Regions from separate parts of the Streptomyces auratus genome, predicted to be linked through region 3. Evidence: riboswitches for the same ligand, from Rfam matches in the RefSeq annotation. Region 3 holds a riboswitch; each other region holds the start of a gene.

Region 1 (9,988 bases), on a different contig from region 3:
GGCGCCGAGCGCGTGGTTGCCGGGGAAGGAGGAGCCGCCGCGCACTTCGAGGCGGGTGACGTCGCCACCCTCCTCGTCGACGGCGATGAGGAGGTCCTCGCGTGCGGCGCGCAACCGGGCAGTGAGCTCGGCGAGTTGCGCGGGGCTCTCGACATTCCGGCCGAAGAGGCCGACCGAGGTCAGGCCCTCGCCGATCCGCCGCAGCAGCCAGTCGGGGGCGGTGGTGCCGGTGAAGCCCGGCTGGAGGACGGTGAGTGCGTCGCTGGTCAGGGTGTCGGTGGAGGGTTCCGACCGTACGAGCGGGGTCATGGGCTGCGTCATCCCTTCACTGCGCCGGAGGTGAGACCGCCGACCGCCGTGCGTTGCAGGAACAGGAAGAGGGCCAGGAGGGGAAGGGCGAAGAGCGACGTGGCGGCCAGGGTGGCGCCCCGTTCCCGGGGCACCGCGGCCGTATGGCCGCGGAGGGGCGGCAGGGCGAAGGGCGGCACCATCAGCATGGAGACGAGGGTGAGCGTCCGCAGGCCGTCGAGCAAGCAGGCGTCGCCGCTGTGAGCCCACGCGTCATCGCGCTCTCCCCCCAAGGCCGGGTGTGGTCTTTAATGGTTTAGACCAGCGCCCGCAGCTTGGCCTAGACCTTTTGGGGTGTCAAGGGGTGTATAAGAGTCGCTGCCAGGTCCGTCACCTGACCGACATCCGGCGGGCCGGGACCTGCGACAGCGCACGGGGAAGGCTCCCGTGCCACGATGTGAGCCGCTACGTACGGAGGAGCCGGTGACGGCAGCACGACAGGAGTCGGAGAGGCGGGTCATGGAGACGGACGGGGGCAGCACTGCCGAGAGCGGCGTACGGACCGCGCGGGTGCCCAAGTACTACCGGCTCAAGCGGCACTTGCTGGAGATCACCGAGACCCTGCCGCCCGGCACCCCGGTCCCGCCCGAGCGCACCCTCGCCGCCGAGTTCGACACCTCGCGCACCACGGTGCGTCAGGCCCTGCAGGAACTGGTCGTCGAGGGCCGGTTGGAGCGCATCCAGGGCAAGGGCACCTTCGTCGCCAAGCCCAAGGTCTCCCAGGCGCTGCAACTGACCTCCTATACGGAGGACATGCGGGCCCAGGGTCTGGAGCCGACCTCCCAGCTGCTGGACATCGGCTATGTCACCGCCGACGACCGGCTCGCCGGACTGCTGGACATCGCCACCGGCGGGCGGGTGCTGCGCATCGAACGGCTGCGGCTGGCCAGCGGTGAGCCGATGGCCATCGAGATCACCCATCTGTCGGCGAAGCGCTTTCCCGCGCTGCGCCGGAACCTCGTCAAGTACACCTCCCTCTACACCGCGCTGGCCGAGGTCTACGACGTCCGGCTGGCCGAGGCCGAGGAGACCATCGAGACCTCCCTGGCCACCCCGCGCGAGGCCGGCCTGCTGGGCACGGACGTCGGGCTGCCGATGCTGATGCTCTCCCGGCACTCCCTCGACGCGCAGGGGCAGCCGGTGGAGTGGGTGCGTTCGGTCTACCGCGGCGACCGCTACAAGTTCGTCGCCAGGCTGCGCCGCCCCGCGGACTGATCCGCCGGCCCCGGGCCGGGCTCCTTCCGCCCGGCCCCGCCCGGCCGCGCCCGCCGTTGTCCGGATCCGGCCCCGCCCGGCCGCCGCAACCCCCGCGGACCTGCAGCAAGGTGGAGTCTTGATACCGATATGCGGACGGGTAGTGACGCGCGCCACGCTCCTGCCATAGATTTCCAGCCGATTACGCAGGAGACCCAGGGGACGGAGCAACGGTCATGACGCAGTCAGCTGTATCGCCGGATCGCAGACAGGTGGTCACGCCCACACGGGTGATCGCCGGGATCTGCCTGATCGCTCCGTTCGTCGCCATGCTGTGGGTGAGCTCGTACGCCCGGATCGAGCCGACGCTCATCGGGATCCCGTTCTTCTACTGGTACCAGATGGCGTGGGTGCTGATCTCGACCGTGCTCACCATGATCGCGTACAAGCTCGTGCAGCGTGAGCAGCGGGCACGCAAGGGCGGTGGGTCGGAATGAGCCTGACCACGACCGCACCGGAGACCTCCGCCGTGCTGGCCGCCTCCGCGACCAAGGGCGTCAACGGCGTGGCGCTCGCCGTCTTCATCTTCTTCTTCCTCGCCGTGACGGTCATGGGGTTCCTGGCCGCCCGCTGGCGCAAGGCCGAGGAGTCCGCCAACCTCGACGAATGGGGGCTGGGCGGCCGCAGCTTCGGCACCTGGGTGACGTGGTTCCTGCTCGGCGGCGACCTCTATACGGCGTACACCTTCGTGGCCGTTCCGGCGGCGATCTACGCGGCGGGCGCGGCCGGCTTCTTCGCCGTGCCGTACACGATCCTGGTCTACCCCCTCATCTTCACCTTCCTCCCGCGCCTGTGGTCGGTCTCGCACAAGCACGGCTACGTCACCACCTCCGACTTCGTGCGCGGCCGCTTCGGCTCCAAGGGCCTGTCGCTGGCCGTGGCGCTCACCGGCATCCTCGCCACGATGCCGTACATCGCGCTGCAACTGGTCGGCATCCAGGCCGTCCTGGACGTGCTGGGGATCGGGGGCGGCGAGCACACCAACTGGTTCGTCAAGGACCTGCCGCTGCTGATCGCGTTCGCCGTCCTGGCCGCATACACCTACTCCTCGGGGCTGCGGGCGCCGGCTCTGATCGCGTTCGTCAAGGACGGGCTGATCTATCTCGTCATCGCCGTGGCCATCATCTACATCCCGATCAAGCTGGGCGGCTTCGACGCGATCTTCCACTCGGCCGGCAAGGCGCTGTCCCAGCCGGGACCCGTCCCCGGCAAGCCGCGCGGCGAGCTGACCAGCGGGCCCAACGCCCAGTGGGCGTATGCCACTCTGGCGCTCGGCTCGGCGCTGGCGCTCTTCATGTACCCGCACTCGATCACGGCGACGCTGTCCTCGCGCAGCCGCAATGTGATCCGCCGCAACACCACCATCCTGCCGCTCTACTCCCTGATGCTGGGGCTGCTGGCGCTGCTGGGCTTCATGGCGATCAAGGCCGGCACGGACATCCAGGGCAACCCCCAGCTGGCCATCCCGCAGCTCTTCGAGGACATGTTCCCGAGCTGGTTCACCGGCGTCGCGTTCGCCGCGATCGGCATCGGCGCGCTGGTGCCCGCGGCCATCATGTCGATCGCCGCGGCCAACCTCTTCACCCGCAACGTCTACAAGGACTTCCTCAAGCCGGACGCCACGCCCGCGCAGGAGCACAAGGTCGCCAAGCTCGTCTCGCTGCTGGTGAAGGTCGGCGCGCTGGTCTTCGTCCTCACCATGGACAAGACCGTCGCCATCAACTTCCAGCTGCTGGGCGGGATCTGGATCCTGCAGACCATGCCGTCGCTGGTCGGCGGCCTGTTCACCCGCTGGTTCCACCGCTGGGCGCTGCTGGCCGGCTGGGCGGTCGGCATGCTCTACGGCACGCTCGCGGCGTACGGCGTGGCCAGCCCGACCCAGGCGCACTTCGGCGGCTCCAGCAAGGAGATCCCCGGCATCGGTGAGATCGGCTACATCGGTCTGACCGCCTTCGTCCTGAACGTCGTGGTGTCGGTCGTGCTGACCGTCGTCCTGAAGGCCGTCAACGCTCCCGAGGGCACCGACGAGACCAGCCCCGCGGACTACACGGCGGACGCGGGCGACGCGGGCGTCGTGGTCGAGCTGCCGCCGGCCACCGAGAAGGCTCCGGCCGGCCACTGAGCCACCGGCCGTCCTTCGGCATCGGGCCGCCGCGTTCCTTCGGGGAAGCGGCGGCCCGTTGCCGCGCGCGGGTCAGTTCACCCAGTCCTTCAGCTGCTCGGTTTCGAGCGTGATGCCGACGGGGTCGGGGAGGTGGAGCGACTTGCCGAACGACACGGTATGGACCGTCTCGTAGCGACCGTCATCGGGTTCGCTGTAGACGACCATCTGGCAAGCCTGGCGGTCGATCAACAGGTAGAGCGGGATACCGGTTTGTGCGTACGCACGGGGCTTCTCCACTCGGTCGCGCTGGTCGGTATCCGAGTCATGCGAGGTGACTTCGACGACCATGAGCACCGGGTCGGGGTCTGCCCATTCCCCCTGGCCCACGAAGGCATCACACGGCACGAGCGAGGCGTCCGGACGGAGGCGGCCCTTTCGGTACGTCTCCGCCTTCAGGCCCTGGCCAGGATCGAGGAAGAGCTCCGGCCTGTGCTGAATGCAGATGCGGAGCAACCACTGAATGATCCGACCGTGATCCCCGTCCGGCATGGGCTTGCTCTTGACCTTCCCGTCGATGAGTTCCAACCGCGCGCCTTCTTCCAGGCGGGCGAGTATCCGGGCGGCCTCTTCGAAATGCTCGGTCTCCATGATGTGCGGCCGGTCGGCGAGCGCGGTCATGAGGCCTTCTCCTTCTTCCACGGGACGGAGCAGAGAACTGCCACCGACCATAGCCGAGACCACTGACAGACACCGTGTGATCACTCACGACACACTAGATATGGGGGTGCGCCTGACGGCCCACCACCACATGTATGCTCGTCCTCGCTGTCGCCGCAGGGGAATCCGGTGCGAATCCGGAACTGTCCCGCAACGGTGTCAAGGCGCGCTTCCCCGGCCGGAAACCGGCCCCGACGCGCGCCCGGAGTCCGAAGACCTGCCGACAGTACGACCGCACCGCCATGGGTGTGGACGTCGATACGTCCGGGCCCCGAGGGCTGGGCCGGTGGACGCCGCGTGGTGAGCCCGCGCACTCCTGACCGTGTCGGGGTGCCGCATGCCCGCGTGCGCCCGTCGTGCCCGCCCTCGCGGCCCCCGCCGAGTGAGGGAGAGCATCACGTGACCATCGCGCCAACGGAGCCCGCGTCAGACGCCGAGGTCGTGCCGCCTGCGGTGGCCGCGTCTGCCGGTGCCGCCGGTGCCGCCGACGGCGGCCCGGGCGAGGACGGCCCGGGTGTCGCCCTGCTGCGCACCCTGACCGAACTGACCGAGGACCTGACCGCGACCGACCCCGGCAAGGTGGCCGCCGCCGCCCTGCGCGGCCGGTACGAGGGCGCAGGCGGGGCCGAACTGCGGTCGCTGGCCACCGATGCCGCGGCCGGTCTGATCGGTGACGAGCCGCAGTACTCCAAGCTCGCCGCGCGGCTGCTCACCCTCGCCATCGCCGAGGAGGCCGCCGGCCAGGGCGCCGTCTCGTTCTCCGCCTCGGTCGCGACCGGTCACCGCGAGGGCCTGATCGCCGACGAGACCGCGGAGTTCGTACGGACCCACGCGGCCCGCCTGGACGCGCTGGTCGAGCGGGCTCTGGCCGACGGCGCCGACGACCGCTTCGGCTACTTCGGGCTGCGCACCCTGCACTCGCGCTACCTGCTGCGCCACCCCACCACCCGTCAGGTCATCGAGACCCCCCAGCACTTCCTGCTGCGGGTGGCCTGCGGCCTCGCGGAGACCGCGGATTCCGAAGAGGGCACCGAGCGCGCGCTGGACGACGTCACCGAGCTCTACCGCCTCACCAGCTCGCTGTCCTACCTCCCCTCCTCGCCCACCCTCTTCAACTCCGGCACCCGCCACCCGCAGATGTCGTCCTGCTACCTGCTGGACTCCCCGCTGGACGAGCTGGACTCGATCTACGACCGGTACCACCAGGTGGCGCGGCTGTCCAAGCACGCCGGCGGCATCGGCCTCTCGTACTCCCGCATCCGCGCCCGGGGTTCGCTGATCCGCGGCACCAACGGGCACTCCAACGGCATCGTGCCGTTCCTGCGCACGCTGGACGCCTCGGTCGCGGCCGTGAACCAGGGCGGCCGGCGCAAGGGCGCCGCCTGTGTCTACCTGGAGACCTGGCACGCGGACCTCGAGGAGTTCCTGGAGCTGCGTGACAACACCGGTGAGGAGGCCCGCCGTACCCACAACCTGAACATCGCGCACTGGATCCCGGACGAGTTCATGCGCCGGGTCGAGGCGGACGCCGACTGGTCGCTGTTCTCCCCTTCGGACGCACCGGAGCTGGTGGACCTGTGGGGCGAGCAGTTCGACGCCGCGTACCGCCGGGCCGAGGCCGAGGGCCGAGCCGTCAAGCAGATCCCGGCGCGGGTGCTGTACTCCCGGATGATGCGCACCCTGGCGCAGACCGGCAACGGCTGGATGACGTTCAAGGACGCCGCCAACCGCACCGCCAACCAGACCGCCGAGCCCGGCCAGGTCGTGCACTCCTCCAACCTGTGCACCGAGATCCTGGAGGTGACGAACGACGGGGAGACCGCGGTCTGCAACCTGGGGTCGGTGAACCTCGCCGCCCACCTCGGCAACGACGCCGGCGGCTGGGAGGAGGCGATGGACTGGGAGCGGCTGGACGCCACGGTCCGCACCGCCGTCACCTTCCTCGACCGCGTCGTGGACATCAACTTCTACCCGACCGAGCAGGCCGGGGCCTCCAACTCCCGCTGGCGGCCGGTCGGTCTGGGCCTGATGGGCCTGCAGGACGTCTTCTTCCGGCTGCGGCTGCCCTTCGACTCGCCCGAGGCGCAGGAGCTGTCCACCCGGATCTCCGAACGGATCATGCTCGCCGCGTACGAGGCGTCCGCCGACCTCGCCGAGCGGCATGGCCCGCACCCCGCCTGGTCCGCGACCCGCACCGCCCGCGGGGTGCTGCACCCCGACCACTACCCGAACGCCGAGCCGCGCTGGGCCGACCGCTGGGCGGCGCTGCGCAGCCGGATCGCCCTGACCGGCATGCGCAACTCCCTGCTGCTGGCGATCGCGCCGACCGCGACCATCGCCTCCATCGCGGGCGTGTACGAGTGCATCGAGCCGCAGGTCTCCAACCTCTTCAAGCGCGAGACGCTGTCCGGGGAGTTCCTCCAGGTCAACGCCTATCTGATCGAGGAGCTCAAGGCGCTGGGCCTGTGGGACGCCCGGACCCGTGACGCGCTGCGCGAGGCCAACGGCTCGGTGCAGGACGTCGCATGGATCCCCGAGGAGATCCGGGCGCTGTACCGCACCGCCTGGGAGATCCCGCAGCGCGCCCTGATCGACATGGCCGCGGCCCGTACGCCGTACCTGGACCAGAGCCAGTCGCTGAACCTCTTCATGGCGTCGCCGACCATCGGCAAACTCAGCTCGATGTACGCCTACGCCTGGAAGCGCGGCATCAAGACGACGTACTACCTGCGCTCCCGGCCGGCGACCCGGATCGCCCAGTCCGCGCGCGGCACCGCCGCCGCGAGTGCCCCCGTCCCGCAGCAGGCCACCGACCCCGAGGCCGTCGCCTGCTCCCTGGAAAACCCCGAGTCCTGCGAGGCCTGCCAGTAATGCCCAACCCGTCGCCCGACCTTCCCCAAGCTCTCAACTCCGTTCGAGCAGGGGAGACCCCAATCCCCTCAACGACGGCGCTGCGCGCCGAAAGCCCCACCGAGACCAACACGGCGGCCGCCGCCCACACCGCCACCACCGGCACCAAGAACCTCCTGGACCCGGGCTTCGAGCTGACCCTGCGTCCCATGCGGTACCCGGAGTTCTACGACCGCTACCGGGACGCGATCAAGAACACCTGGACCGTGGAGGAGGTCGACCTCCACTCCGACATCGCCGATCTCGCCAAGCTCTCGCCGGGCGAGCAGCACATGATCGGCCGGCTGGTGGCGTTCTTCGCGACCGGTGACTCGATCGTCGCCAACAACCTGGTGCTGACGCTCTACAAGCACATCAACTCCCCCGAGGCGCGGCTGTACCTGAGCCGTCAGCTCTTCGAGGAGGCGGTGCACGTCCAGTTCTATCTGACGCTGCTGGACACCTACCTGCCCGACCCGGACGACCGCGCCGCCGCCTTCGCCGCGGTGGAGAACATCCCGTCCATCCGGGAGAAGGCCGAGTTCTGCTTCAAGTGGATGGACTCGGTCGAGAGCATCGACCGGCTGGAGTCCCGGGCCGATCGGCGCCGCTTCCTGCTGAATCTGATCTGCTTCGCGGCCTGCATCGAGGGGCTGTTCTTCTACGGCGCCTTTGCATACGTGTACTGGTTCCGCTCGCGCGGTCTGCTGCACGGGCTGGCCACCGGCACCAACTGGGTCTTCCGCGACGAGTCCATGCACATGGAGTTCGCGTTCTCGGTGGTGGACACCGTCCGCCAGGAGGAGCCGGACCTCTTCGACGACAAGCTGGAGCAGCAGGTCACCGAGATGCTCAGGGAGGCCGTCGAGGCCGAGCTGCAGTTCGGGCGCGACCTGTGCGGTGACGGCCTGCCGGGCATGAACACCGCGTCGATGCGCGAGTACCTCCAGTGCGTCGCCGACCAGCGGCTGCAGCGGCTGGGCTTCGCGCCGGTCTACGGATCGGAGAACCCGTTCTCCTTCATGGAGTTGCAGAACGTCCAGGAGCTGACCAACTTCTTCGAGCGCCGGGCCTCCGCCTACCAGGTCGCGGTCGAGGGCTCGGTCTCCTTCGACGACGACTTCTAGAAGTTCTCGAAGACGGACCGCGACGCCCCTTCGCTCCGGCCACCCGCCGTTTGTGAGCGTTCTGTTACCTCGGCAACCGGAACGCGTGGCCACCACATCTAAGCGGGCATGAAGGGCACGAAGGGGCGTCGTCGGTTCATCGACTATCCGCGTCAGGGACGGAAAGGTCTGCGCCGTTGGCTGCCGTCATGGAGACAGTGGCTGAGCGCCGTCGCACTCGGCGTGGCCGGCCTGGCGGGACTCTTAGCATTCGTGTACGCAAAGGTCGACATACCGAGTGAGAATGCGCTCGCCGGCCAGGAGGCGACCGTCTATTACTGGGCGGACGGCAGCCAGATGGTGAGCGTGGGTGCCGTCAACCGCCAGAACGTCACCCTCGACAAGGTGCCCGACTCCGTCGAGAATTCCGTGATCTCGGCGGAGAACGCCACCTTCTACAGCGACCCCGGAGTTTCGCTCCAGGGCATCGGCCGGGCCCTGGTCACCATGGTGTCGGGCGGAGACACCCAGGGCGGCTCCACCATCACCCAGCAGTTCGTGAAGAACACCTATCTCTCGCAGGACCAGACGGTCACCCGCAAGGTGAAGGAATTCGTCATCGCGCTGAAGGTGAGCAACCAGAAGTCGAAGCGGGAAATACTTCGCGGCTATCTGAACACCAGCTGGTTCGGCCGCGGTTCGTACGGCATCCAGGCGGCCGCCCATGCGTATTACGGCATCGACGCCGCGAAGCTGAACCCCAGTCAGGGCGCGCTGCTGGCGGCCCTGCTGAAGGGCTCCGAGCAGTACGACCCGGGGCTGAGCAAGGCCAATCACGCGCGCGCCGTGGCCCGCTGGAAGTGGATACTCGACCGGCAGGTCGACACCGGGAAGATGAGCGCACAGGAGCGGGCGAAATACCGCACCTTCCCCGAGCCCCGCGCACTGTCGAAACCCACCAGCCAGGCCGGCCAGACCGGCTATCTCGTCGATGTAGCCAATAAGTTCATCAAGGCCGACACCGGCCTGACCGACAAGGACCTGGCACGCGGCGGATATCGCATCCACACCACGTTCGACAAAAAGCGCACCCACCGCCTGGAAAAGGCCGTCACCGACGTGCGCCGCGACACCATCGATCCGAAACGGCGCACGGCCGACAAGTTCGTGGAATTCGGCGCCGCCTCGGTACGCCCCAAGGACGGCGCGATCGTCGCGCTCTACGGCGGCGCGGACGCCACCAAGCACTTCAGCAACAACGCGGACACCACGGCGGTCCCGGTCGGGTCCGCCTTCAAGCCGTTCGTGCTGGCGGCCGCGCTCCAGCAGCAGGTCGACGAGCCGTCCGCCGCATGGGACGGCACCGCGACCGAGGCACCGGAGGCCGACCCGTCCCGCGCGGCGGCCGACAAGACCCGGCCGCTGGTTCTGCGCTGGGCCCTGCTGAAGGGCAAGAACCCGCCGTTCGTGCAGGCCGGACAGCAAATGGGGCTGGAGCGGATCCGGGATCTGGCGGTGGCCTCGGGGCTGCGCAAGGAGAGCCTGGCGCGCCTGGAACAGACCTTCCCGC
Region 2 (9,988 bases), on a different contig from region 3:
CCTCATCGCGCAGGGCGAGCGCCACCTGGCGGGCGGTGTCCGCGAGCGGCTGGTCGTCCCGGACGAAGGACCAGGCGAGCATGGTGACCGGTCCGGTGAGCATGCCCTTGACCGGGCGGTCGGTGAGCGACTGGGCGTACTGCGTCCAGCGCACCGTCATCGGCTCGGGGCGGGAGATGTCACCGGCCAGGATCGGCGGGCGGACACAGCGGGTGCCGTAGGACTGCACCCAGCCGTGCTGGGTGGCGAGATAGCCGGTCAGCTGCTCGGCGAAGTACTGGACCATGTCATTGCGCTCGGGCTCCCCGTGCACCAGGACATCGAGACCGGCCTTCTCCTGGAAGGCGAGGACCTCGCGGATCTCGGCCGCGATGCGCTCGTCGTAGGCGGCGGCGTCGATGCGCCCGGCCCGCAGCGCGGCACGGGCGGCGCGCAACTGGTCGGTCTGCGGGAACGAGCCGATGGTCGTGGTCGGCAGCAGCGGCAGCCCGAGGTGGGCTCGCTGGGCGGCGGCCCGCTCGGCGTACGGCGCCGAGCGGCGGCCGTCGGCCCCGGTGACGGCCGCGGCCCGGGCCCGTACCGCCGGGTCATGGGTGAGCTGCGAACCGGAGCGGGACGCCAGGTCCGCCCGGTTGGCGGCGAGTTCGGCGGCGATCGCGCCGGTGCCCCGGCTCAGACCCCGCGCCAGCGTCACGACCTCGGCGGTCTTCTGTCGCGCGAAGGCCAGCCAGCGGGCGATCTGCGGGTCGATCTCCCGCTCCATACCGACGTCCAGCGGAACGTGCAGCAGCGAGCAGGACGACGACACATCGACCCGCTCGGCCAGACCGAGCAGCGTCCCCAGGGTGGCCAGCGACTGCTCGAAGTCGTTGAGCCACACATTGCGGCCGTCGACGACCCCGGCGACCAGCCGCTTGCCGGGCAGTCCGCCGGCCGCCGCGAGATCGGCGAGGTTGGCGGCCGCGGCGCCGGTGAAGTCCAGCGCCAGGCCCTCGACGGGCGCCTTGGCCAGCACCGGCAGCGCCTCGCCCAGCCGGTCGAAGTACGAGGCGACCAGCAATTGCGGGCGGTCGGTGAGCGCACCGAGGCCGCGGTAGGCGCGGGCCGCGGCGTCGAGTTCGGCGGGGGAGCGGTCCTGCACCAGGGCCGGTTCGTCCAGCTGCACCCAGCGGGCGCCGGCCGCCCGCAGGTCGGCGAGCACCTCGGCGTAGACGGGCAGCAGCCGGTCCAGCAGCGTCAGCGGGTCGAAGCCGGCCGCGACACCGGGCGCGGGCTTGGCCAGCAGAAGGTAGCTGACCGGACCGAGCAGCACCGGGCGGGCGGTGAGGCCGAGCGCGAGCGCCTCCCGCAGTTCGGTCACCTGCTTGCCGGAGTCCGCGGCGAAGATCGTGTCCGGGCCCAACTCCGGGACCAGATAGTGGTAGTTGGTGTCGAACCACTTGGTCATCTCCAGCGGCGCCACGTCCTGGGTGCCGCGGGCCATCGCGAAGTAGCCGTCCAGCGGGTCGGCGGCCACCGCCGCGCGGTGCCGGGCCGGGATCGCCCCCACCATCACCGTGGTGTCCAGGACGTGGTCGTAGTACGAGAAGTCGCCGGTCGGCACCTCGTGGACACCGGCCTCGGCCAGCTGCTGCCAGGTGGCACGGCGCAGTGCGGCGGCGGTGCTTTCGAGGGCGTCGGCGCTGACGTGGCCCTTCCAGTAGCCTTCGACGGCCTTCTTCAGTTCGCGGTGCGGTCCCTGACGGGGGTAGCCGTGCACGGTGGCGCGGGCGGCCGCGGCGGCGGATGTGCTGGTCACGGAACTCTCCTTCGCGAGTATGACTCCATGGACCCCGGGACGGGTCGAGAGCGCGAAGGGACGGCGAACCGGGCGGGCAGCGGCGCCAACTGGCCGTCCGTGCCCGCCTGAGGTGTCCGCCGACCTGCCCTCGAGGTCACCGAGATCGCCCCGTGCACCGGTCGCACGGGGGCACTGGCAGGTCTTCGGACTCGTGGGCACATCCGCCTGGGCGGACATCTACTGGCCGTCGCTTCCCAGACCCGGCCGGGCCCAGTGCGTATGACGGCGGTCGTTCCCACTCACCGCTGCGGGGCAGTCCCGGAATTCCACCGGGTTCCCTCTTGCGACGCGTCTGCCTGGCGGGCAGGGCGAACCAGTTGCACCCGCCACCCTAGGCGCTGCCGCCCCGATCGGACACCGGCTCCCGGACTCCGGCGCGTGACATGGGCCACCGGCCCGCCGCTGTGCTTTGCCCTGGAGCGCACTCCAGCTCCTAGCGTGGGCGCAGGACCTGACCACCCGTCGCTGAACGAAGGGGACATCGTGCGCTACACACTGTTCGGCAGGACCGGCCTGCGGGTGAGCGAGCTGAGCCTGGGGACCATGACGATCGGCGGCGACCCGGGCTGGGGCACCGACAAGGACACCAGCAGCCGGATCCTGGACGCCTATGCGGACGCGGGCGGCAACTTCATCGACACCGCCAACAACTACACCGACGGCTCCTCGGAGCGGATCCTGGGGGAGCTGCTCGAAGGCCGCCGGGACAGCTTCGTGCTGGCCACCAAATACACCTGCGCGACCCGCCAGGGCGAGGTGAACGCCGCGGGCAACCACCGCAAGAACCTGGTCCGTTCGGTGGAGGCCAGTCTGGAGCGGCTGCGCACCGACCACGTCGATGTGTTGTGGGTGCACGCACGGGACCACTTCACGCCCGTGGAGGAGGTCATGCGGGCGCTCGACGACATGGTGCGGTCGGGCAAGGTGCTCCACGTCGGCGTCTCCGACTGGCCGGCCTGGGAGATCGCTCAGGCCAACACCCTCGCCGAGCTGCGCGGCTGGACCGCGTTCGCGGGCTCGCAGCTGCGCTACAACCTGCTGGAGCGGACGCCGGAGCGGGAACTGCTGCCGCAGGCCCGCGCCTTCGATCTGGCCGTGCTGGCCTGGGCACCGCTCGCGGCCGGCAGGCTCACCGGCAAGTACCGCCGCGGCGAGACCGGCCGGCTGGACGGCAACGCCGCCGACGACGCCCGAGACCACCAGGCGGAGGAGACCATCACCGCGGTGCTGGAGGTCGCCGAGCAGGGCGGCTGGAGCCCGGCGCAGGTGGCGCTGGCGTGGCTGCGCAGCCGGCCCGGCACCGTCATCCCGATCATCGGCGCCACCAAGGAGAGCCAGCTCCGCGACAATCTCGGCGCGGTCGAGGTCACGCTCGACGCCGATGCGCTGGCCCGGCTCGACCGGACCAGCGCGGTGTCCCTCGGCTTCCCGCACGACTTCCTGCGGGAGCCGCGGGTCGTCGAGAACGTCTACGGCGACCGCTGGGGCCGGATCGAGGACCGGCGGTCCACCTATCGTCGGACGATCGGCGGGATCGGGTGACGGGAGGCGGGACCCGCTGACCGACCGGCGGGATCGGGTGACGGGAGGCGGGACCTGCTGACCGACCGGCGGGTCCACTGACCGGCCGCCCGCCGCCGTCGATCCCCGCCCCCCCCGCCGCCGGCCCCCGGCGGGGGCGGCCGCCCCCCCCGCTCGCTCGCCCGGCAGATGCCCGATTACGCCGAACGCCGCCGCCCGGATGGCCGGGCGGCGGCGTCTGCTGTCTATTGAGTCAGGAGGTGGCCCGCCCGGGGCCGGAGCGGACGGACCGAGGAGAAGGACGCCCGATGAGGAGAACCGCCGGCCCGGCCGTCGCCGTGGCCACCGTCGCGCTGTGTGCCATGGGCCTCGGCGGCTGTACGAACACCGGCGAGGGCACCGCCCCGGCCCGGTCCCGCACCCCCACCGCGGCGACGGTGACCGCGGGGCCGACCAGCGCGGCCCCGGCCGCCGCCCGCCTGACCATCAAGGACTTCACCTTCAAGCCGGCCGCGCTGTCCGTACGGCCCGGCGGCACGGTCACCGTGGTCAACGAGGACTCCACCACCCACACCGTGACGGCCACCGGCCCCAAGGCCTTCGACACCGGCAGCATCGGGCCGGGCCGGACTGTCACCTTCAAGGCTCCGGGCAAGGCCGGCAGCTACCCCTTCATCTGCACGATCCACCCGTACATGAAGGGCGCGCTCACCGTCCGCTGACCGCCTGACCGCCTGACCGCCTGACCGCCTGACCGCCGCTCACCATGAGGCTGGGAGATGCCGTGGCACCAGACAGCTCCGTACCGGAGCGCGGGCGGGCCCGCCGGGTCCCCCGCGGCATCGCGCGGGTGCTCGCGGCGGCCGGGCTGGCCGTGGACGCCGCCGTCCATGCCCGGGTCGCCGCGCAGTACGACGCGGTCACCGCGACCATCGGCCAGGGCACGCTCTTCCGCGTCGAGGCCGTCCTCGCCGCAATCGCCGCCCTGCTGGTGCTGGTCTGGCGCCGTCCGGCGGCCGACATCTTCGCCTGGCTGGTCGCCACGGGCGGCCTCGCGCTGCTGCTCCTGTACACCTACGTGGACGTCGGCACACTGGGGCCGGTGCCGAACATGTACGAACGGGCCTGGACCGGCGACAAGAAGATCGCCGCCCTCGCCCAGGCCGTCGCCGTCCTGGCCACCGTCTTCCTGCTGTCCACCCGCGCCCGGCCGCCGGGCAGACACCGCAGATGAGCCTGCGCCGCCCGGGTCAGTGCCGAGTCGGGGCTGCCGCCCGGGTCAGTGCTTGAGCGCGCTGCGCTGCTGCCACTGCTGCCAGCTCTCCTGCCAGACCTCCAGGCCGTTGCCGACATCGGTCTTGTCGGTGTTGCTGGTGCCCTTCACCTCGACCGTGGAGCCGATCGGGAGGAAGTCGTAGGCCTTCTTGGCGTCCGAGGTGGTCATGCCGAAGCAGCCGTGGCTGTTGTTCTCCACGCCGATCGACTTGTTCCACGGGGCGGAGTGCAGGAACGTCCCGGACGCGGTGAGGTGGGTGACCCACTTGGAGTCCAGCATCCACTTGTCGCCGTACCCGATGGTGGCGGAGTCCATCGTCTCGGCCGCGTTCTTGCTGCGTACGGTGTGCACCCCGCCGCGGGTCGGGGCCTCCGGGGAGCCCGCGGAGCCGCGGATGGTGCCGACGTTCTTGCCGTTGTCGTACATCGTCATGGTGTGCGACGGGACATCGATGACGGCCTTGTGGTCGCTGCCGATGGTGAATCCGAAGTTGTAGTCCCGGGCGAACCAGCCGCCGTCCGTGCCGGAGTTGATCCCGGACAGCGCGCCCTTCACGGAGACCTTGGTGCCGGTCGGCCAGTAGTCCTTGGGGCGCCAGTCGATCCGGTCCTTGCCGGAGTAGTCCTTGACCCAGCCCCAGGCACCCTGGACCTTCGGCTGCGTGGAGACCGTCAGCGCCTTCTCGATCTCGGCGCGCCGGTCCTTGGCTATCGGGTGGTCGAACAGGATCGAGACCGGCATTCCGCTGCCCACGGTCTGGCCGCCGCCCGGGGTGTTGGTGAGCTTGTTGACCTTGTCGGCCTGCTGCGTGGTGAAGTCCGAGGTGCCGGAGGATTCCTTGCCCTTGGCCGACTTCGCCTTCGTGTGCACGGTGTAGGTGGTCTGCGGCGCGACCTTGCCGTCCGAGGTCCATGACGTGCCGTCACCGGCGAGCCGTCCGGCGACCTTGTCGCCCTTGTCGGTCTTGACCTCGACGGAGGTGAGCTTTCCGCCGTCGGCCCGCACGGATATCCGCGAGCCGAGCTTGGCCGACTTGGTTCCGGCGGCCGGGGTGACGGTCACCTTGGTCGCCGGCTCGTCCGCCTTCGACGCGTCCGTACCCGGCCCGCACGCGCTCAACAGTGCGGCCGCCGCGGTCAGGGCGGGTATCAACCGGGCAGAGTGGCGGCGTGATGCGGCGTGCACGGGGGTCCCTCCAAAGCAGAACAGCTGACAGTGGCGGAGCCCGGCCCTGAGGGGTCACGTTCAGGGCTGTCGATGCACCCGCCGCATATGCAGAGGGTGTGTCTGCCGAGATGGTTGCCTCGTGCACCGATTCATGAGGACACAGTTCGATATCGGGGCTGTTGGGTAGTCGGCGGTGGCCGGCCACGGACGGTGGCCGGCCTCGGTCGCATGGCGGCCGGCCATGGGCACATGGCTGCGCCCCTGTTGCCCGCGGCCCCGCCGCGGGCAACAGGGGCGGACAGGGGCAGCCGGTCGGGAAGCGTCAGCGGGCCGGAAGCGTCAGCTGGAGGGCGGTGTGCCGCCCCCGCCGCTGCCCGGTGTTCCCGTACCGCCGCCCTGCACCCCTTCGCTCGGCGTCCCCCCGCCGGTGGTCCCACCGCCCGGACCGGTCTCCCCTCCCGTCGACGAGGGCGTCCCGCCGGTGGTGTTGCTGCCTCCCGTGGTCCCCGGCGGCTGCCCGGTGGTCTCGCCGGTGCTCGTACCCGGGGAGCCGGTGGTCCCGGAGGACGTCTCGCCGGACGACGGGGATTCGTTCGGCGGCGGCTGGGAGGAGGAGGGTCCACTGGGGGTCTCGGACGGCGGGGAGGTCGGGCTGTCGGCGGTGCCGGTGGTTCCCTGGGGGCGCGTGAACCAGGTGCCCGTCTTCGGGTTGCGCAGCGTGAATTCCTTGATCTTGGACTTCGCGGGCTTGACGACGACCACGTTCGAGGACCGGTATCCGGGCCACTTCGTGCCGACCGTCTTCACGCTTCCCTGGAGGGCCTTCGGCTGCGTCAGCGGGTTGCCGCACTTGCAGCGCACCCGCGGCACGCCGTACGCGTCGACCATGACCGCGGTGCCGGCCTGCAGGACCGACTGGAATTCGGTGGTCCTGCCGTCCTTGTAGCCGTGGTTGGTGACCCGGGTGTCATAGGCCAGCTGTACGGGCGTCAGCGACCGCAGATAGCGCGGGACATCGCCCGGGGTGACGCCCACGACGCCGGCGAACGCCTGGTTCTTCGCGGGGGCGCCGGTGAGGTAGCTGATCTGCTTCTCGACGTCGCAGCTCGCGCTGTTCTCGGTCCCGCCGTAGAGGCCGGGGGTCGCGCCCGAGAATTCGCTGTTGGAGCCGCTGGACTGCTTGGGCGTGGCGGACGTGGTCGGGGTGGACTCGTTCGCCGACGACTCGGTGACCGGGTTCGGGCCGGTCGAGGCGGCCGGCTCGGCGAACACCTCGCTCGTGGTGCCGCTCGGCCGGGTGAGCACGATGGTGATGATCACGGCCGCGACCACGACCGCGGCGATGATCGCGACCCGCGGTGCGGACCGCCACCAGGGCCTGCCGCCCCCGGCTCCGCCGCCCCCGCCGCCTCCGCCCCCGCCGCGTCCGCCGGGGCCACCCGGGCCGCTGGGTCCGCCCGGGCGGGGGGCGGTTACCGGCGTGGTGGGCTCCTCCGGCCGCGCTCCTGGTTGCGGAGCCACCTGTGTGGGCTCGTGCGGGTGGCCGGAGAGCGGACCCGACGGCGGTCCTGTCGGGTGACTGTCCGGCGGCGGTGAAGAAGTCACGGGTGGCCCTTCCGACGCGTGTGGGCCATCCGGCTATGCGAATTTTGCCCGTGTTTGTCGATGTCAAGGCCATTGTGTGCCCGGGTTCGGTACGGTCCGCAAGCGGGGCGGTACACAGGGTGCTTACGGTGGTGGGGACAGCCGTCCATGCGGGCACGGCACCGCGCTGCGCGTCCCCCGGCGGAGCGCCATGGCCCCGTGCGCAGCAGCTTGCAGGCGGTCCATCAGGCGGATCGCCTGCAAGGGCGGTCCCGTACCGGCAGGAGAGAGCGTGAGCCAGCTGCGAGGCCCCACGTCGGCCGGTCCCCCCGGCCCGGTAGCCGTCCACGGCGCCCCGCCCGAGGTACGGGCCTGGGCACACGCGCTCGGGACGGCCGTGGCGGGCATCGTCACGATGATCGTGATCGCCACGCTCGGCCTGTGGGCGGCCGGCGCCGCGGACCTCCCCGGCGGGGCCTTCCCCTCGGTGGTCGCGGCCACCGTGGTGGTCGCCGCCGGCGGCTCGGTGGGCCTGTCCGGTGACGCCGGAGTGCTCGCCCAGGCCCACGCGAACCTCGACGCCGTACCGCTGTCGGTCACGCTCGCCGGTGCGCTGGTGACCGCCGCCGTCTTCCTGCTGCCGCTGCGCCACCGGGCGGTGGCCGGCACCGGGGAGCTGCTCGGCCGGATCGCCCGCACGGCGGTGTGCTGGCTGGTGCTTCTGCTGCTGCTCGCGCTCGCGTCCTCGCACGACTTCCGGATCACGGTGGGCAACGACCTCGCCGATCAGCTCGGCGCCGAGCTGGGCGCCACCCCCGTCATCGGTTTCCGCGCCGACGTGCCCGCGACGCTCGGTGTCGGGCTGCTCTGGGTGCTGGCGCTGCTCGTGCTGACCTTCCTCATCTCGCGCCGGGCCCCGCTCTCCCCCCGGCTGCTGCACTTCCAGGACTCCGTCCGGCCACCCGCCTTCGCGATGCTGCTGACCCTGCTCGCCTATGCCGCGATCGGGCTGGTCATCGGCATCGTCGAGCTCTTCGCCCGGGGGGATCCGGCACGGACCTTCGCCGTCATTTTTCTCGGGCTGCCCAACCTGGCCTGGATGGCGCTGGGTATCGGCACCGGCGGCGGCTGGGTGGGGCATGTCGACAAGGCGATCGGACTGCCCGTGCCGCCCGCCCTCGACCAGGTGCTGCGCACTCGCGGGCAGCGGACCCTGGACCTCCACTCGCTCTCCGCGTACGACGGCCGGGTCTGGCTACTGGTGGCGGTGGCGGCCGTGGTGCTGCTCGCGGCCGCCTTCTTCGCGGCGGTCCGCTCCCCGGCCCGGCGGCCGGCCTGGCGGCACGCCGTCGAGATGGCCGTGGCGCTGGCGCTCACCCTGTTCACCGTCGGACTGCTCACCCGGATCTCCGCCAGCTTCGGGCTCTCCCTGCTCGGCGTCGGCGACCTCGGGGGCGGCCTGGGCAACGCGGTCACCCTGGATCCGCAACTCCTGCGCCTGGTGGGGGTGGGCCTCCTATGGGGGCTGGTCACCGGCTTCCTCGGCAGCCTGCTGGCGCGGCGGGTACGGCATCCCGGCGAGGTACCGGCGCCGCAGCGCCCACGGGAGCCCTGACCTCACGCCGCCGGCGGCTGCCCCGCGCGGCCCGGGAAGACCGGGGTGGCCCAGCGCGGGGGCGGCGGGGGCGCCGCGCTGCGCCGGCCGCCCGGGTCCGCCTGGGCGTCCACCTGCGTCACGGGATGCGCGCGGGTGGCGCCCACCGCTGCCCCGGGATCCGCGGTCCGGCCGGCCGCGCGCAGCGCCGCCACGAACCCCCGGCAGGTCTCGTAGCGGTTCTCCGGCGCCTTGGCCAGGGCCTGGGCGAACACCGTGTCGACGGACTCCGGCAGATCCGGCCGCTGCCGGGTCAGGGCCGGCGCCGGATCGTACTGGTGCGCCCACAACAGCGCCATGTCGTCGTCGCGCCGGAACGGCGGTGCCCCGGTCAGCATTTCGAAGAGCACGCAGGCCAGGCTGTAGACATCGCAGCGGCCGTCCACCGGGCGGCCCGAGATCTGCTCCGGTGCCACGTAGTCCAGGGTGCCGACGAACTGGCCGACGCTGGTGAACCCGGTCAGCGACAGCGACTTCTTCGTCAGCCCGAAGTCGGTGAGGTAGGCGTGCTCGGGGCGGTCGCTGTCGGTGCCCTCGGCGATCAGGATGTTGCCCGGTTTGACGTCCCGGTGCACCAGATCGTGCGCATGGGCGGCGTCCAGTGCCGAGGCCACCTGGAGGGCGATCCGGCAGGCGGTCTCCAGGGGGAGCGGCCCGTCGCGGTCGAGCAGCGCCCGCAGATCCCGCCCCTGGACGTAGCGCATCGCGATGTAGAGCACGCCCTCGGTCTCCCCGGCCTCGAAGACCGGCACGATATGCGGGTGGTCGATCGCCGCGGCCACCCGCGACTCATGGGTGAAGCGCTGCCGGAAGGTGTCGTTCCGGGCGAGTTCGGGTGCCAGCACCTTGACCGCCACGGTGCGGCCGAGCCGCAGATCCTCCGCACGGTAGACCACGGCCATCCCGCCCCGGCCGATCTCGTCCTGGAGCACATACCCGGCCAGCT
Region 3 (9,988 bases):
GCCTCATTGACCGAGCCGGTGCGAACCACCTCGAGGAAGTACTCCAGAGCCGGACTGTTCAGCATGCCGTCAGCATAGAAACCTATTGCTCTTCGGGCAACGATTCATTCCATGAATTGTGATTGGGTGAATGAACGGTCAGCGCTCTGCCGTCATTGAGGACAGGGTGTCGGACGGTGTCGGCGTTCTCCGGCGGGAACAACCGCCGGGCGGACCTCCCGGCGGCCCGAGCGGGGTTCCACGCGCCGTTGCCCATACAGCAACGAGGTGTTCTAAAAGTTGCGATTGTGCGAACGGTCGGTGGGCTCTAGCGTCATCGCTCAACGAGCTCCCGAGGCCATTTTCCACTGCTTCGGACTCACCCATCGGCGTTTCCACCCTGCACGACAGTTCGCCTGCTCGATTCGAGGGAGTAACACTCATGACGACCGCTGGAGAGACAGGTCAGATGATTGCCGAGAAACCCCTGAGCCGGAATCGGGCAAGGCGTGCCGTGCTCGCGGCCACGGCCGGAAACACGCTTGAGTGGTACGACCTGACCACTTATGGGTTCTTCGCGGTTTCGATCTCCAAGGCGTTCTTTCCCACCGGTGACGCAACGGTGTCCCTGATGCTCGCCTTCGGCACCTTCGGGATCTCGTATCTGGTCCGGCCGTTGGGCGCACTCGTTCTGGGGCCGTACGCGGACCGCGCCGGACGCAAGGCCGGTCTGCTGCTGACGATCCGGCTGATGATGATCGGCACGTTGCTGATCGCCGTGATGCCCACCTATGCCTCCATCGGCATTGCCGCACCGGTCATGATTCTGCTGGCCCGGCTGGTGCAGGGATTCTCTGCGGGCGGTGAATTCGGCAGTGCGACCGCATTCCTGTCCGAGCAATCGTCGGACCGGCGCGGCTACATGGCGAGCTGGCAGTTCGCCTCGCAGGGCCTGGCGACGCTGCTGGCCGCGACCTTCGGCACCGTGCTCAGCATGAATCTCTCCGCTGCCCAGCTGGATTCCTGGGGCTGGCGCATTCCGTTCCTCCTCGGCCTGCTGATCGGTCCGGTGGGGTATGTGATCCGCCGGCAGCTCCCGGAGACCCCCGAATTCGCCGAGGTCGTCGAGGCGGGAGAAGCCACGACGACACCGATACGGCAGGTGCTCGGACGGCAGAAGCTGCGGGTGCTGCTCATGGTCGGCGCCATGGTGATGTCCACCGCGGTGACGTATGTGATCGTCTATATGCCGACCTATGCCCAGAAGGTCCTGGGGCTGCCGTCCTCCGCGGGCTACATCGGTGCGGCGGTCTCCGGGGTGATGCTGACGACCGTGACGCCCCTGATCGGCCATCTCTCGGACCGGATCGGCCGCACGAAGATCATGCTCATCGCCGGGACCGCGATGGTGCTCCTCATCTGCCCACTGTTCCTGCTGCTGTCGGGCAGCCCGTCGCTGCTGGTCATGGGCGTGGTGATGGGAGTGCTCGGGCTGTTGAAGGCCTGCTACTTCGGTGCGCTGCCCGCCCTGATGTCCGAGGCGTTCCCGACGGCCACCCGCAGCACCGGCCTGTCGCTGAGCTACAACCTCGGCGTGCTGTCCTTCGGCGGCTTCGCCCCGGCGATCATCACCTGGATGATCGCCAGCACCGGCAATCACCTCTCGCCCGGCTTCTACATCATGGCGGCCGGCGCCCTGAGCATCGCCGCCCTGCTGGCCGCCCGGCGCCTCCTCGCCCTGCGCTGACCCGCCGGCCGTATTCCGTACGCACCGCCGACCAGCCGCCAACGGCTGCTGCCGGACGGGTCCCTGCCCGCCGGCCCCCCACGAGAGAACGAGGTCACTTCCATGACGGACGCTGCGACGATCCGCGCTCAGCTCCCCGGCACCCCGCGTGATCTGGTGCACGAGCGCCAGGACGCACTCATCGCCGGACTGATGGACTACGTCAGCCAACCCGGCGTGAGCGCGACCGGCGAGGGGTTCCCCGCCGCGACCGACCGTGCACTCGACGAGGTCAAGCGGGCCGGCCTGACGCCGTCGGTGCTGGCGAGCGACGGGGGCCGGCCGCTGGTGGTCGGCCACCGCGCCGGGCCGGCCGGGTCGCCGCACGTCCTCCTCTACGGCCACTACGACGTCCAGCCGGCCGGACCGCGCGAGCAGTGGGACTCCGACCCCTTCACCCCGGTCCTGCGGGACGGGCGGATCTGGGGGCGCGGCACCGGCGACAACAAGGGCCAGCACTATGCGCATCTGCAGGCGCTGCGCCTGTTCGAGGAGTACGCCGGCCAACTGCCCTGCTCGGTCACGGTGCTGCTCGACGGCGAGGAGGAGATCGGCAGCCCCACGCTGGCGACCACCCTGCGCGCGCACCGGGAACTGTTCGACGGCGATCTGGTCGTCTGGAGCGACCGGTCGGTGCACGAGTCCGGTGAATGGTGTGTCTCGCACGGGGTGCGCGGCATGCTCCGGCTCCGGCTGCGGGCGACCGGTCCGAGCCGTCCCCTGCACTCCGGCAACTTCGGCAATGTCGCGACCAATCCGGCCTGGCAGCTGGTCCACGCGCTGGCCTGCCTCAAGGACCCGGCCGGCCGGGTCCTCGTCGAGGGCTTCGACGACGGCCGCGAACCGCTGCCCGACGCCGACCGCGCCGCGTTCGCCGCGCTCCCGCTCGATCTGCCGCAGGTCCTCGGGGACATCGGGCTGAGTGGGATGGACCCCGCCTTCGACGGGCTGTCCTTCTACGAACGCCTGGCGGACCGGCCCACGCTGACGATCAACGGGATCAGCACGGGTGACGTGGCCCGGACGATCATCCCCGACACCGCGGAGGCGGGCGTCGACATCCGGCTGACGCCGGGCCAGGATCCGCAGGCCGTCTTCGAGCGGGTGGCCGCCCATCTGCGGGTCCACGCCCCCGAGGTGACGGTCGTCAAGACCGGCGGCACACCGGCCTCCCGGACCACGATCGACAATCCCTACACGCCGCGGGTGGCAGCGGCCATCTCGCGGGTCACCGGGCGGCCCCCGCTGCTGATACCCGCCTACGGCGGCACCCTCCCGGACTGGGTCTTCACCGACGTCCTCGGGCTGCCCAGCATCGGCCTGCCGCTGGCCAACGCCGACCAGGCCAACCACGCGCCGAACGAGAACCTGCGCGTCGACTACTTCCTCGACGCCACCGCCATCTGCATGGAGCTCCTGCTCGAACTGGGCTCGTCCGACGGCCCGTTGGCGCCTTCCACCGGAACGGAGGCGTGAGACCCGATGCACCCCGCACCACACCCCGGGCCCTGGCTCGTCCACGACGGAACGCTGACCGGTCTGAAGGTCCTCGATCTGTCCCGCATCCTGTCCGGGCCGTTCTGCACCATGATGCTGGCCGACCTGGGCGCCGATGTGATCAAGGTCGAGGACCCCGTCTCCGGAGACGACACCCGGGTCTGGGGTCCCCCCTTCCAGGGCGAGGACGCGGCGTACTTCCACAGCGTCAACCGCAACAAGCGCGGTATCGCCGTCGACCTCAAGGACCAGGAGTGCCGCGGCCTGATCCACGAGCTGGCGGGCACCGCCGATGTGATCGTGGAGAACTTCCGGCCGGGCACCGCGGCCCGCCTCGGTCTCGGTTACGAGGACGTCCGGGCCGGCAACCCCGGCGTCGTCTACGCCTCGATCAGCGGCTACGGGCAGACCGGGCCGTACCGGCAGGAGCCCGGCTATGACGCGATCGCGCAGGCGGTGAGCGGGGTCATGAGCGTGACCGGCGAGCCCGGGGGGCCGCCGGTGCGCTTCGGGGTGTCCCCCGCCGACCTCGCCGCCGGCATGTGGGCCGCCCTCGGCATCCTCGCCGCCCTCCGCAGCCGTGAGCGCACGGGCCGGGGCGAGTGGGTCGATGTCTCGCTGCTGGACGGCCAGGTGGCCTGGCTGAGTTATGTGGCCGCCGGCTACTTCGCCTCCGGCGACGTCCCGCAGCGCTACGGCTCGGCCCATCCGGCGATCGTGCCCTACCAGGCGTTCCCCACCGCCGACGGTCATCTCATGGTGGCCGCCGGGAACGACGGGCTGTGGCGCCGTTTCGCCACCGCGATCGGACTCGCCGCTCTCGCCGACGACCCACGGTTCGCGACCAACCCCGACCGGGTCCGCCACCGCGGGGAGCTGCTTCCGCTGATCGAACGCGCGCTGGCTGCCCGCGGCGCCCAGGAGTGGGCCGCACAACTCACCGAGGCGGGGATACCGGTCGGTCCGATCAACACCGTGGACCAGGCCCTACGGCATCCCCAGGTGATCGCCCGCGGCATGGTCGCCGAGATCGAGCACCCCGACGCCGGCACCCTCCGTACGCTCGCCTCGCCGCTCAAGCTGTCCGAGCACCCGGCGGCCGTACGCACCCCGCCGCCCCGGCACGGTGAGCACACCGCACAGGTACTGACCGCCCTGGGGGCCGGCCCCGGACAACTGGCCGGTCTCCGTGCGCGGAAGGCCGCGAAGTGACCCCGGTGACCGGCCCCGAACCCGCCGTCGCGCTCACGCGCTCCGGCGCCGTCGGCGAGATCCGGATCGGTGACGGCGGCCGGCGCAACGCCCTTCCCGCCGCCGCCTGGGCGTCCCTGGCCCGGCAGATCAGGGAGCTCGGGGCGTGCGGGGCGCTGCGGGTGCTGGTGATCCGCGGGCAGGGCGACACCTTCTGCGCCGGGTCGGACATGACCGACTGGGTGGCGGCGGACCCCGGCCGTGTCGAGGAGTCCTTCGCCCACATGGAAGCGGCGTTCACGGCGATCGAGGACTGTCCGGTCCCGGTGATCGCCGAGGTCCGCGGGGTCGCCGCGGGGGCGGGGTGCCAGCTCGCCCTCGCCTGCGATCTGCGGCTCATGGCGGACAGCGCACGGATCGGGATGCCGATCGCCCGGCTCGGCATCCTCGCCAGCCCGGTCTTCGCGGCACGGCTGGTCGCCCTGGCCGGACCGGGCACGGCACGGGAGTTGCTCTACACCGGCCGGCTGGTCGAGGCCCGCACGGCGGTGGCCCTCGGACTCGCCGACCACTGTGTACCCGACGACCGGCTCGCCGAGCACGTCGGCCGCCTCGCCGCCGGGATCGCCGACCATCCGCCGGCGGCGATCCGAGCCGCCAAACAGGCCGTCGCCGCCGCCCTGGCACCGCAGCGCACGGCGACCGCCGCCCCGCAACGGCCGGTGGTGGCCCGGCCCCACTTCGACCGCGCGATCGCCGCTTTCCTCGGGCGGCCCTCGGCGGCACCGCCGGACCCGTCCTGAGCAGGGACGGTGTGGGGTGGGTGCGCGGCGGGCCGTCCGGGGTCGCCGCGCGCTGTTGTTCGCCGTGGGGGGTGCTGTGTATCGTCGAGAGTGACTTGAAGTTTCAAGTAACTGGCCCGTCGGTTCGCGGGCCGGTCCTCGACCTGTGAAAGAGCGCTTCTCATGACGTCCCCCCTCAGCACTCTTGAGCCCTCCCGCCTCGGCGTCTCGATGCGCGACAAGCCCGCTCCGTACGGCTACGACACCGGGCTGCTTGTGCTGCGGCTCGCGCTCGGGCTGACCATGGCGGCCCACGGCGCCCAGAAGCTGTTCGGCTGGTTCGGCGGGCCGGGGCTCGACGGGACCGGGCAGTTCTTCACGATGAGCGGCTATCCGGCCGGCCGGACGATGGCCGTCGTCGCCGGACTGAGCGAGACGCTCGGCGGGCTCGGCTTGGTGGCCGGGCTGCTCACCCCGCTCGCCGCCGCGGCGGTCGTCGGCACGATGGTCAATGCCCTGGCCGTGAAGTGGGGCGGGGGCTTCTTCGCGCCCAAGGGCGTGGAGTACGAGCTGCTGCTGACCGCCGGTGCGGCGGCCCTGGCGCTGACCGGGCCCGGCCGCTTGGCCGTTGACCGCTTCCTGCCCGGCCTGCGGGTCCACCGGCCGGTCCGCGGTGTGGCCGCACTGGTGCTGGGAGTGGTCGTGGCGGGCGTGATGCTGCTGGTCCGGAAGTGACGCCGGGCCGGGCGGGGCAGGAACGGATGCCGGCCCGGGACGGGAGGAACAGACACCGCGCTCGGTCCGGGCAAAGGAACGGATGCCGGCCCGGCGGGGCAGGTGCAGCGGAGTCGGAAACGGGGAGTGCGGCGGCACCATGGTGGTGTCACGGCGGAAGAGCGGAGAGCAGGGCCATGTCGGTACGACGTCTCAATCACGCGGTGCTCTATGTACGTGAGGTGGCGCGGGCCGTCGCCTTCTACACCGAGGCTCTCGGGCTCACGGTGGATGTCGAAGTGCCGGGGCGCGCCGCGTTTCTCAGCGCTCCCGGCTCGCTCAACGATCACGACCTGGGGCTGTTCACCGTGGGTCCCGGGGCTCCCGGGCCCGAAGCGGGTCGCGTCGGGCTCTACCACCTCGCCTGGGAGGTCGGCACGCTCGGCGAACTCATCGCGGCGCGTGACCGGCTCGACGAGCGGGGCGCCCTGCTGGGAGCCAGCGACCACCTCGTCGCCAAGTCGCTGTACGCCAAGGACCCGGACGGCAACGAGTTCGAGGTGATGTGGCGGGTCCCGCGCGAGGACTGGCCCGGCCCGGACCAGCCGGATCGCCTGCTGCCGCTCGATCTGGCGGCGGCACTGGAGCGCTGGGGGCCGGACCTGATGACGGGGGCGGCGGCGGGGTCGGCTACCTGAGGGGGCGGGGGCGGACCGGTCCTCAGGCGTCCGACGCCGCCCGCTCCTCCTGTCCACTCCGCCCCGCCGGCTGCACCTCTTCCTCCGGACCTGTCGTGCTTGCCGGACCTGTCGTACCCTCCGGCTCCGTCGGCTGCGCTCGCCCGGCCCGCTCCGTCCAGCGCTTCTCGACGCCGGACAGCCGCCAGTACGCCAGCGCCGCGGCCCACACGACCACGAACAGGCCGACGATGAGGAAGCCGACGTTGTCGAGGTCGAGGCCGGATATCCAGCCGGTCAGCGGGTCGGTGAGGGCGAGCTTGTCGTGCAGCACCGTCACCAGCTCGATCGTGCCGATGAAGAAGGCGACGGCGATCGAGAGGCCGGTGATCGCGAGGTTGTAGTAGACCTTGCGCACCGGGTTGGAGAACGCCCACTGGTAGGCGAAGTTCATGAAGGTGCCGTCGAGGGTGTCGAACAGGCTCATTCCGGCGGCGAAGAGCAGCGGCAGACACAGCACGGCGTACCAGGGCAGACCGGCCGCGGCGCCGCTGCCCGCCATCACCATCAGGGTCACTTCGGTCGCGGTGTCGAAGCCGATCCCGAAGAGGAAGCCGAGCGGGAACATCTGGCCGGGGCGGGAGACGGAGCGGGTGAACCGCCCCAGGAAGCGGTTCATGAAGCCGCGTGAGTCCAGTTGCCGCTCCAGCTCGGCCTCGTCGTAGCGGCCGCTGCGCATCTCGCGGAAGACCCGCCACATCCCGGACAGCGCGATGAGGTTGAGGGCGGCGATGAGGTAGAGGAACGACCCCGAGACGGTGGTCCCGACCATGCCCAGGATCTGGTGCATGCGGGATTCGTCGTTGAGCAGGATGCCGGCGAGCTGCGCGCCGCCCGCCACGAGGGCCGCCATCACGACGACCACGCTGGAGTGGCCGAGGGCGAACCAGAAGCCGACCGAGACCGGCCGCTTGCCGTCGGCCATCAGCTTGCGGGTGGTGTTGTCGATGGCGGCGATGTGGTCGGCGTCGAAGGCGTGCCGCATGCCGAGGGTGTACGCGGTGATGCCCAGCCCGACGCCGAAGACCTGGCTGCCGACGGTGTAGTGGTGCGGGACCACCAGCAGGAAGAGCACGCCGAAGGCGACGACATGCAGTCCGGCTATGACGGCCATCAAGCCCGCGGTACGGACGGTGTCCTGCCGGCGCCAGCGGAAGGCGCCGGAGGCAGGGGTGGTCGGGGTATCGGTGGACAGGGCCATCCGGCGGTCACGCTCCAGCACCTCGTGGATCAGTTCGTGAGATGCCGTGGCCGGTCTCCTGGCTTACGGGTGCACGCGTCCGCCCCCGCCTTCCCGGCCGCGGGCTGCGGTCAGTGGCGCCGCAGAGGCGTCATGCATCTGCGGAAGGGGTGGAAACTCCCCGATCACAGTGGCGAGGGCCGCTCCGGTCTGGGACCTCAAGGTCCGTCACCGGTCTTCCCGAACACCACGGCCCGGCCACTCTAACCGCCACGGGGGAGGGGTGCGGTCCGTGGGGCGGATCCGGGGACGGGCGGGAGCGCCGTCGGCGGGAGATGCCCGTCCGTCACAGGTCAAGGGAGCAGAGAAAGGCGTGGAGTTCCTGGTCGAAGAGCGCGGTGTGCTCCAGATTGACCATATGGGCCGCGCCCGGTATCCGGATCCTGCGGGCGCCGGGGACGGACAGCGCTATCGCATGGGCGTTGGCGGAGATGTCGCGGCCGTCGAGATCGCCGTCGAAGACGACCGTCGGCACCCGGATCTCCCCCAGCCGCCCGGCGGCACCGACCTCCAGGGGCATACCGGATGCCGTCCCCTCGCCATGCACCTCCACATTGGCCTCGGCCGAGGCGCGCATCCGCTCACGGAATCCCGGGTGCACCGCGGACGGTTCGCGGTGCGGTCCGTCCACCCACATCCGCAGGAAGTGCTCGATATAGCGCTCCACGCCGTCCGGTGCGCCGATCGCCGCCACCTGCTCCTTGATGTGCTCCAGGAGGAAGGGGTCGGTGAAGGCGCGGCCGCTGATCCCGGGGGAGGCGAGCGCCAGAGCCGTCACCCGGTCCGGGTGGGCGAGGGCGGTGTCCAGCGCGACCCGGGCGCCGTGGGAGAGGCCGACGAGGACGGCGCGGGGGACGTCGAGGGCGTCGAGAAGGGCGCACAGGTCCTCGTGGTGGGCGTAGTCACCGGCCACTGTGGAGGACAGACCGTGGCCGCGGAGGTCGTAACGGATCGCGCGCAGGCCGGAGTTCACCAGCCAGGCGAACTGCTCGTCCCACATGTGCTGGTCGAGCATCGCGCCGTGCAGCAGTACCACCGCGGGGCCCGAGCCCGCCGTCTCGTAGAAGAGTTCGCCCTCCTCGACCGGCACGATGCCGTTGTCGATCTCGGACCAGGCGGTGATTCTGCGGGTCATTCTCTGGGCCGTCCTTTGTGCGTCGGATGCGGGGAGCTGGGCTGGATGCGATGGGCGTCGGTATTGCCGTGACTGTCGGTTTCCTCCGGTGGAACGTGTGAGCCGTTCCCGAGGTGCCGGAATTCCTCACCGAGTCGGTCGAGCACGTTCAGTGCGGTGCGGAGGTCCTCGGCGGGCAGATCGGCCAGCCGCTGCCGCAGCTGCGCCGTCTCGGCCTTCTGGATTCCGCGTATCGCCTCCGCGCCCTCGGTCGTGAGCTGGATCAGCGACGAGCGGCGGTGGGCGGGGTTGGGCGCCGTCACCGCCAGGCCCAGTTCGACGGCGTGGTTCACCCAGCGCTGCACCGGCTGTCGGTCGAGGTCCATCGCGCGCGCCAACTGCGGGACGGTCCGCGGGCCTTCGGCGTGCAGCGCGTCCAGCAGTGCGTGTTCGCCGGCGGTCAGGCCCGTGCCGGACAGTTCGCGTTCCACCGCGCGCACGACCGTGCGGTGCAGTGGCCACAGGCGCCGGATGACGCCGTACAGCAGGTCTTCCTCGGGTGCCGGTGCCGGTGCTCCCTCGCCGTCGCCGCCGCGCTCGATGGTGCTCATGGACGTGGACTCCCCCTCGATGATGCCGACTCGCCTCACTGATTCCCCCTCACTGATTCCCCCTCAGCGACTCCCCTTCAATGACACTCATGGTGTCATGGTGACACTCGTGATGTCGTTTGGGAAGGGGGCTGCCGCGGAAAGGGGTTGAAGAGGAGAACGAGCCTGACGGGGCTCGTGTGACCGGTGGGTGAGAAAAGGCGGACGGTGGATGAAGGTCTCTTTGCTGCGTGCGGTCGGAGTGGCCACGGCGGCGTACGGGGTGGCGGTGGCCGCGGCGCCCGGTCTGCTGGCCCGGCCCTCGGGGCTGGCCGATGCCGCGGGGCGCACCGCGCCG

The links. Region 3 has a riboswitch for cobalamin ahead of nicT (Nickel transporter NicT). Riboswitches for the same ligand answer to the same signal wherever they lie in the genome.
Region 1: another riboswitch for cobalamin. It lies ahead of BKA18_RS24275 (ribonucleoside-diphosphate reductase subunit alpha); the one in region 3 lies ahead of nicT (Nickel transporter NicT).
Region 2: another riboswitch for cobalamin. It lies ahead of metE (5-methyltetrahydropteroyltriglutamate--homocysteine S-methyltransferase); the one in region 3 lies ahead of nicT (Nickel transporter NicT).

The regions. Positions count from the first base shown of each region.
Region 1 covers NZ_JBNGCB010000003.1:1,037,842-1,047,829, reverse strand. The annotation lists gene BKA18_RS24305 (glycoside hydrolase family 3 protein) at 1-309, opposite strand, end outside; partial or broken gene BKA18_RS24300 (carbohydrate ABC transporter permease) at 318-428, opposite strand; gene BKA18_RS24295 (GntR family transcriptional regulator) at 808-1,563, shown strand; gene BKA18_RS24290 (DUF3311 domain-containing protein) at 1,779-2,039, shown strand; gene mctP (monocarboxylate uptake permease MctP) at 2,036-3,724, shown strand; gene BKA18_RS24280 (Uma2 family endonuclease) at 3,797-4,384, opposite strand; cobalamin riboswitch at 4,515-4,662, shown strand; gene BKA18_RS24275 (ribonucleoside-diphosphate reductase subunit alpha) at 4,823-7,294, shown strand; gene BKA18_RS24270 (ribonucleotide-diphosphate reductase subunit beta) at 7,294-8,439, shown strand; gene BKA18_RS24265 (transglycosylase domain-containing protein) at 8,548-9,988, shown strand, end outside.
Region 2 covers NZ_JBNGCB010000003.1:2,274,979-2,284,966, forward strand. The annotation lists gene metE (5-methyltetrahydropteroyltriglutamate--homocysteine S-methyltransferase) at 1-1,798, opposite strand, end outside; cobalamin riboswitch at 1,958-2,174, opposite strand; gene BKA18_RS29685 (aldo/keto reductase) at 2,324-3,382, shown strand; gene BKA18_RS29690 (cupredoxin domain-containing protein) at 3,670-4,083, shown strand; gene BKA18_RS29695 (hypothetical protein) at 4,146-4,595, shown strand; gene BKA18_RS29700 (L,D-transpeptidase) at 4,641-5,822, opposite strand; gene BKA18_RS29705 (DUF6777 domain-containing protein) at 6,144-7,124, opposite strand; gene BKA18_RS29710 (streptophobe family protein) at 7,681-9,003, shown strand; gene BKA18_RS29715 (serine/threonine-protein kinase) at 9,006-9,988, opposite strand, start outside.
Region 3 covers NZ_JBNGCB010000001.1:2,582,782-2,592,769, reverse strand. The annotation lists gene BKA18_RS11140 (LysR family transcriptional regulator) at 1-65, opposite strand, end outside; gene BKA18_RS11135 (MFS transporter) at 422-1,726, shown strand; gene BKA18_RS11130 (M20/M25/M40 family metallo-hydrolase) at 1,829-3,241, shown strand; gene BKA18_RS11125 (CaiB/BaiF CoA transferase family protein) at 3,248-4,474, shown strand; gene BKA18_RS11120 (enoyl-CoA hydratase/isomerase family protein) at 4,480-5,256, shown strand; gene BKA18_RS11115 (DoxX family protein) at 5,419-5,970, shown strand; gene BKA18_RS11110 (VOC family protein) at 6,147-6,647, shown strand; gene nicT (Nickel transporter NicT) at 6,670-7,887, opposite strand; cobalamin riboswitch at 7,919-8,133, opposite strand; gene BKA18_RS11100 (alpha/beta fold hydrolase) at 8,213-9,061, opposite strand; gene BKA18_RS11095 (MarR family winged helix-turn-helix transcriptional regulator) at 9,058-9,651, opposite strand; gene BKA18_RS11090 (hypothetical protein) at 9,863-9,988, shown strand, end outside.